DNA from 3 places in the Priestia sp. VA7 genome. Region 3 is predicted to be linked to each of the others. Evidence: riboswitches for the same ligand, from Rfam matches in the RefSeq annotation. Region 3 holds a riboswitch; each other region holds the start of a gene.
The links. Region 3 has a riboswitch for lysine ahead of dapA (4-hydroxy-tetrahydrodipicolinate synthase). Riboswitches for the same ligand answer to the same signal wherever they lie in the genome.

Region 1 (2,207 bases), on a different contig from region 3:
TATTCAAGGGACAGATCCCGTTTCTGCGATGATTGTTTTTGTTGATGGGAAACCGGAAAAGAAAGAATATCGCAAATATAAAATTAAGACGGTAAAGGGACCAGATGATTACAGTTCCATGAGAGAAGTCGTTCGCAGACGGTATTCCAGAGCGTTAAAAGAGGGTCTTCCGCTTCCAGATTTAATTGTTGTAGATGGAGGCAAAGGGCATTTAGCTGCAGTACAGGACGTTCTCGAAAATGAATTGGGACTTTTAGTGCCTACAGCAGGTCTTGTCAAAGATGATAAGCACAGAACCTCCAACCTGATGATTGGTGAGCCTCCTCAAATCATACCGCTTGAACGCAATAGTCAAGAATTTTATTTGCTTCAGCGAATTCAAGATGAAGTTCACCGCTTTGCGATTACCTTCCACCGTCAAGTGCGCTCTAAGTCTGCTTTTCAGTCTGTTCTGGACGATATTCCGGGAGTGGGCGAAAAGCGTAAAAAAGCTTTGTTAAAGTATTTTGGTTCCGTGAAAAAATTGAAAGAAGCAACGGTTGATGATATTCGAAATTCAGGTGTTCCTCAAAACATCGCTGAAAAAATTTATGAAACATTGCAAAAATAGTCTTGAAATAATAGAAAATATTTGATAAGCTATTAACTAATTTCATACGACACTTCATCAAATGAAGTGAAGATAGAGGTGCAAATTTAATCAGTACGTATCAGGAAGGGTATGAGCTCTTATGAATGATGCGGAAAGGGAAATTTGCCGAAGTGAACATTACCTCATAGTAATGATTGCTGGTTCTGCGTTGAATAAACGTAGGATTGTCAAGATGTAGATTCTTGGAGAGCTATCTCACGGCAGTGGACGGTTATATTTTATAATTTTCGTTCGTTAAGCAATGAGAGCTCATCTCATTGCTTTTTTTATTGTCTGAGTAAAAAAATTTAGCTTCTCATCATCCTGCATATGCAAATTTATTGAAAAGGAATGAACAAAATTATGGCATTAATCGTTCAAAAATTTGGTGGAACATCTGTTGGTTCTGTTGAACGTATCCAAAATGTAGCAAACCGTGTTATTCAAGAAGCAGAGCGCGGTAACCAAGTAGTAGTTGTTGTATCGGCAATGGGCAAAACTACAGATGCACTGGTGAAATTAGCAAGTGATATTACGGACAGTCCAAGCAAACGCGAAATGGATATGCTTCTTACAACTGGAGAACAAGTAACGATTTCCCTGTTAACAATGGCCCTTCAATATAAAGGGTATGAAGCAACTTCGCTAACAGGTTGGCAAGCTGGTATCCAGACGGAAGCAGTTCACAGCAATGCACGAATCCAGCACATTGACACGACTCGTATTCAAAGCCAATTAGATAGAGGCCGAATCGTAGTAGTAGCTGGATTCCAAGGCTGTTCAGAAGATGGAAGCATTACAACATTAGGTCGAGGCGGCTCTGACACGACGGCAGTAGCTCTTGCCGCAGCATTAAAAGCTGCAAAATGTGATATTTATACAGACGTAACAGGAGTGTTTACGACAGATCCGCGCTATGTAGAAGATGCTCGTAAGCTTCACTCTATTTCATATGACGAAATGTTAGAATTAGCTAATTTGGGAGCAGGGGTGCTGCATCCGCGCGCTGTTGAGTTTGCAAAAAATTATCAGGTACCGCTAGAAGTGCGTTCAAGCTTAGAAAACGAGAATGGAACGATTGTTGAGGAGGAAGTTTCAATGGAACAAAACTTGGTCGTAAGAGGAATTGCGTTTGAAGATAATATTTCACGAGTAACAATTGAAGGGTTAAACAACGAGTTGCAAACTCTTTCTACTATTTTTACAGCATTAGCAAAAGAACAGTTAAATGTGGACATTATTATTCAAAACGTAACCGCTAATAATCGTCTCTCTATCTCATTTTCTATTAAAACCGTAGACGTAGACGCCGCTCTTGCCGTCTTAAAAGAGTATAAATCTACTTTAGGATATACGCGTATTGAACATGAAAGCGGTCTGGCTAAAGTATCAATTGTTGGCTCTGGCATGATTTCTAATCCAGGCGTTGCAGCGGAAATGTTTGAAGTGCTGGCAGGAGAGAAAATTGAAGTGAAGATGGTCAGCACGTCTGAAATTAAAGTATCTACAGTTGTACCGCATGCTGATATGGTAAAAGCTGTTGAGACGCTTCACATAGCATTTGAATTAGAAGAGC
Region 2 (2,207 bases), on a different contig from region 3:
TCAACTGGAAGAGGAGAGTCGCTTTCGGTATAACGAATACCAAAACCACCACCTACGTTTAAAACTTTTACTTCAAATTCCATTTTATCACGAATGCTGAATAAGAAATCAGTTAAAATATCAATGGCGCGAGAAAAACCATCTACTTCAAAAATTTGCGAACCAATATGACAATGAATGCCTAAAAGATCGTAGTAAGGCTTTTCTAACGCAGAACTTACCGCTTTCATGGCTTGGTCATTGGAAAGACCAAATCCAAACTTGGAATCTTCCTGTCCGGTCATAATATATTCATGTGTATGGGCTTCAATCCCTGGAGTAACACGCAGAAGAATAGATGCTTTCTGTTTGCGCTCAGCTGCTAAGGCATGCAAAACTTCAAGTTCGGTAAAGTTATCAACAACAAAACAGCCAATATTTGCATCAAGAGCCATTTCCATTTCTTCAATCGTTTTATTATTTCCGTGAAAATGAATGCGTTCAGCTGGATATCCAGCTTCAAGCGCTGTAAATAATTCGCCTCCTGAGACCACATCTAGTGACATATCAAGCTTCGTTAAAAGGCTAGCCATTTCCATACAAAGAAATGCTTTCCCTGCATAGGCGATTTGATATGAAAATCCGCTTCTTCGAAAGGCTGAATGGAAGGCCTTGCATTTCGTTTCAATTAATTCTTGATCGTAGATGTATAGAGGAGTGCCGTATTGTTTTTTCAGTTCGACCGTATCGCACTGCCCAATTTCTAAATGATTGTTGCTGTTAATTTTACTCGTTCCATGTAAGTACATAATTCGTATCCCTCCATTTAAATCATTCAACTATAACTTTGAACTTTGATGGTCAGTAGAAAAACACAAAAAAGACCCGTGAAGTGATGTTCACGCGTCTTGGTTTCATAATAATAAAGTATTATTACATTCTAGGCATCAACATCTCTTCAATAGCTCTCCACAAACCAAATGGTTTGTGACAGCTCAGCATTTATTCAATACTGAACCAGTATATGAACACAATGGATGTTTATATACTTCGGCACGAAATCCCTTTTACTTATCTTCACAGACTCCATTAGTCTCCAATAAGTGACTCTTGATTTCATGCACCTCTATTCTCAGAGAGGAAAATTATATTTAAATGTAATTCCTATTATATTTCCTTTTCCTCCGTCTAGTCAATGAAAAGTTAAGGCATAGGAATATCAAAAAAAATAAATAAGAAAGCTATGAAGCTTCCAGATAGAATCCAAGCAGCCAGTGCTGTCTTCTGATGAATGATTAAAAGTGAGAACGTGACAATATTGAAGAGAAAAGAACACAGCAGCGACCATCCATAATGATGAGTGATACTGTGATTAACATAAGCAATGAACTCAATCACAGTAAATAAAAGCCCCCACAAAAGAATCCACCACAGGCTACCGCTTACATGCAGCGGCAGCCTTCCTAAAAAAACCGGTATAACAAACGGATAAATAATTAAGGTTATTCCAAGGGAAACCATTAGGTGATCGGGTAGAAAAAGGTGATCAATACCAACAGGGTGAAATACCCATACGCGGTGATGAAACAGCAGCACTTCATAAAGCAAATTCCCCGTGACGATAGTATTCTTGATACCTTCGCCACTTGCCAAATAGTAAACCAAGGATGATGAAAACTAATACAAATGAAGATTGCATGCGCTCTTCTTAAAATAATGGTTATTTCTTTTTATTTACATATTATAGAAATTTTATTCTCTCCGCTTTTATTCAGAAACTATAATAGAAAAGCCGTAAGAAACAGCGTTAAAGACGTACTACCACTATTTATGGCCTTCTTCACCCTGCTATAATCTCCGTAAAGGAACTTTTAACACTTTTGTTTACGAGATGAAAGGAGCTATATGTTAAAGGCAGAAGGACGTAAAAATAAGCTCAAAATAGCTTCACCTAGTATGTGACTTCTTTTTTTGCTATGCTAAAGTTGCGTACATATAGCATGAGAATACTAGAAGAAAGAAAAGGGTGTTTTGGTATGAAAACATACATCGTAGTTGGAGCTGGGATACTTGGAGCTTCTACAGCATATCATTTAGCAAAAGCAGAAGCAGATGTGACATTGATAGATCGCAAAGATGCTGGTCAAGCTACTGATGCAGCAGCAGGAATTGTTTGTCCATGGCTTTCGCAGCGTCGAAATAAAGCATGGTACCGCTTAGCAAAAGGC
Region 3 (2,207 bases):
ACAGCTGTTATTTATTCGCCCTAAAGGAAGGTCCATCCAGTGTGGTTTATCCAATCATTAGTTTAAATTGTATTGTTGTTTTAATTGGGAGCTTAATTATCTTTAAAGAGAGACTTAAAAAATATCAATTAATAGGAATTATTCTTACTCTATGCGGAATCGTGTTGACTAAGATATAAGTTCTTGCACCAATACCGACAGAAGAATGAACATATAGTGAAATGGGTCTCCCTCTGGATGGCAACTGAAGATGTATATAGTATACATACATAAAAAAACAGAAAAACTCCCCCAATGCGTTAAGGGAGTTTTTCTATTTTTAGAAGTTAGCTAAATGATGATTCATCCATCTTGAGCTTTGGGTACCAATCTTGCCTTAATGTATCGATTGAATCGGTCGTTTTAGCTATGCTCTCTCTCCTAACCTGTTTTTATTTATTTCAACAGGTAGCGTTAATGCCGCTAGCTTGCAGAACTTTTTCTAGTGCACTTTGCTCTTTATTACTTAAAGGAACCATTGGCAAACGAACACCGCCAACTTGTATTCCATTTAGATTTAATGCAGCTTTTACTGGTGAAGGACTTGGCGCAATAAATAATGCTCTCATAATTGGAAGCAGATTGCGATGTGTAGCAGCAGCTTTTTGGACATCGCCATTTTTGAAGGCATTAATCATTTCTTGCATATCATTGCCAATGATGTGGGAAGCAACTGAAATAACTCCTGCCCCGCCAATTGCTAATACTGGTATTGTTAACCCATCATCGCCGCTGTATAGTGTAAAGTCGCTAGGTGTTTTGCTAATAATCTCTGCCATGGCATCCAAGTTGCCACTTGCTTCCTTAATTGACACAACATTAGGGATCTCTGATAGACGAACAACTGTTTCAACAGAAATGTTAACTATGCTTCGCCCTGGGATATTATAAAGCATAACTGGTAGAGAGGTTGATTCGGCAATCGTTTTAAAATGCTGGTACAAGCCTTCTTGAGACGGCTTATTATAGTATGGAGCAACGAGCATAATACCATCGACTCCTGTTTCCTCTGCAAGTTTCGTTAAGCTCATCGAAGCTTGCGTGTTGTTTGAGCCAGTTCCAGCGATGACGTGGACTCTTCCAGCAGCAGCTTCTACAACACATTTGAATAATTCAATTTTTTCTTCTGTGGTTAATGTTGGAGACTCTCCAGTTGTACCAGCTACAACTAAGCCGTCTGTGCCATTTGTAATTAAATGCTCAACCAACGTTTTCGTCGCGTTAAAGTCAATTTCGCCATTCTGATCAAACGGGGTAACCATTGCTGTTAATACTTGGCCAAAATTCATAACTACACACCCTTTATAAAATTTTTAAAATTAGAGGGGTCAGAGCCATTCATAAGAAACGCAAAAAAGCAGCAACGAGGGATTCGTTGCTGCAGTAGAAACAATATTTATCAAAAATAGTTTCCGTGCGTAAGATAGCCCTCCATACAGTTTCCCATATGACAGTTCTGTATTTATTCAACAGCAGAACCAGCTTCAAGAACATGAGATTCTTTCAGCTTCGGCAAATACCCCTTTCCACAATTGTCATTGGATCTCATTCTCCTCAAATTGTATACTTATGATCTTTGCACCTCTATCCTCACTTCAAAAAATATTGAAATAAGAAAATATTTAATTGAATTTAATATAACAGTAAATTTCCTTTCACGCAAGAATCATTTAAGTATAATTTTATGGACACCATGTAATTAAGTCCTTACCCTTATTTTTGAGAGAATGCCTCCGGATTATTGACTCAAATCCAATCGACTACATTTAGTACTTTATAATATTCATTTTCTTTTGCGCTAATATAATAATCCTTTTGTTTATAGTTCATATCTCCAATCCTCTTTTGGTTATTTATGAACTATAAATTTTTTCATAAGATAGCATCAAATTTAGACTGTATCTCTTATTTCCTTATAACATCTACATTGGTTTAAATAGTTTATAATATCTTGGTTATTTACTTCTTTGATATTATCTCCAAAAAGTTCAACGGCACTTTCTAAACGTTCCCTTTTATTATCAATCGTTAGTACATATCGAAGTGCATCAACTACTGGTGCATTATGGTATGTACGACGAACGAAATATTCTTCGATTGCCTTATTTAAGTATTCTGACTCAGCCTTTCTAAATTTAGTTTCTGACCTTTGAAGGTTCTTTACCTCC

Region 1: another riboswitch for lysine. It lies ahead of AC0C45_RS00970 (aspartate kinase); the one in region 3 lies ahead of dapA (4-hydroxy-tetrahydrodipicolinate synthase).
Region 2: another riboswitch for lysine. It lies ahead of lysA (diaminopimelate decarboxylase); the one in region 3 lies ahead of dapA (4-hydroxy-tetrahydrodipicolinate synthase).

Annotation. Positions count from the first base shown of each region.
Region 1 is NZ_JBVQPN010000001.1:179,557-181,763, forward strand. It holds gene uvrC (excinuclease ABC subunit UvrC) at 1-610, shown strand, start outside; lysine riboswitch at 676-853, shown strand; gene AC0C45_RS00970 (aspartate kinase) at 995-2,207, shown strand, end outside.
Region 2 is NZ_JBVQPN010000004.1:646,386-648,592, forward strand. It holds gene lysA (diaminopimelate decarboxylase) at 1-788, opposite strand, end outside; lysine riboswitch at 934-1,116, opposite strand; gene AC0C45_RS21135 (hypothetical protein) at 1,183-1,632, opposite strand; gene AC0C45_RS21140 (NAD(P)/FAD-dependent oxidoreductase) at 2,016-2,207, shown strand, end outside.
Region 3 is NZ_JBVQPN010000002.1:1,078,549-1,080,755, reverse strand. It holds gene AC0C45_RS11985 (DMT family transporter) at 1-179, shown strand, start outside; gene dapA (4-hydroxy-tetrahydrodipicolinate synthase) at 441-1,328, opposite strand; lysine riboswitch at 1,456-1,634, opposite strand; gene AC0C45_RS11975 (hypothetical protein) at 1,931-2,207, opposite strand, start outside.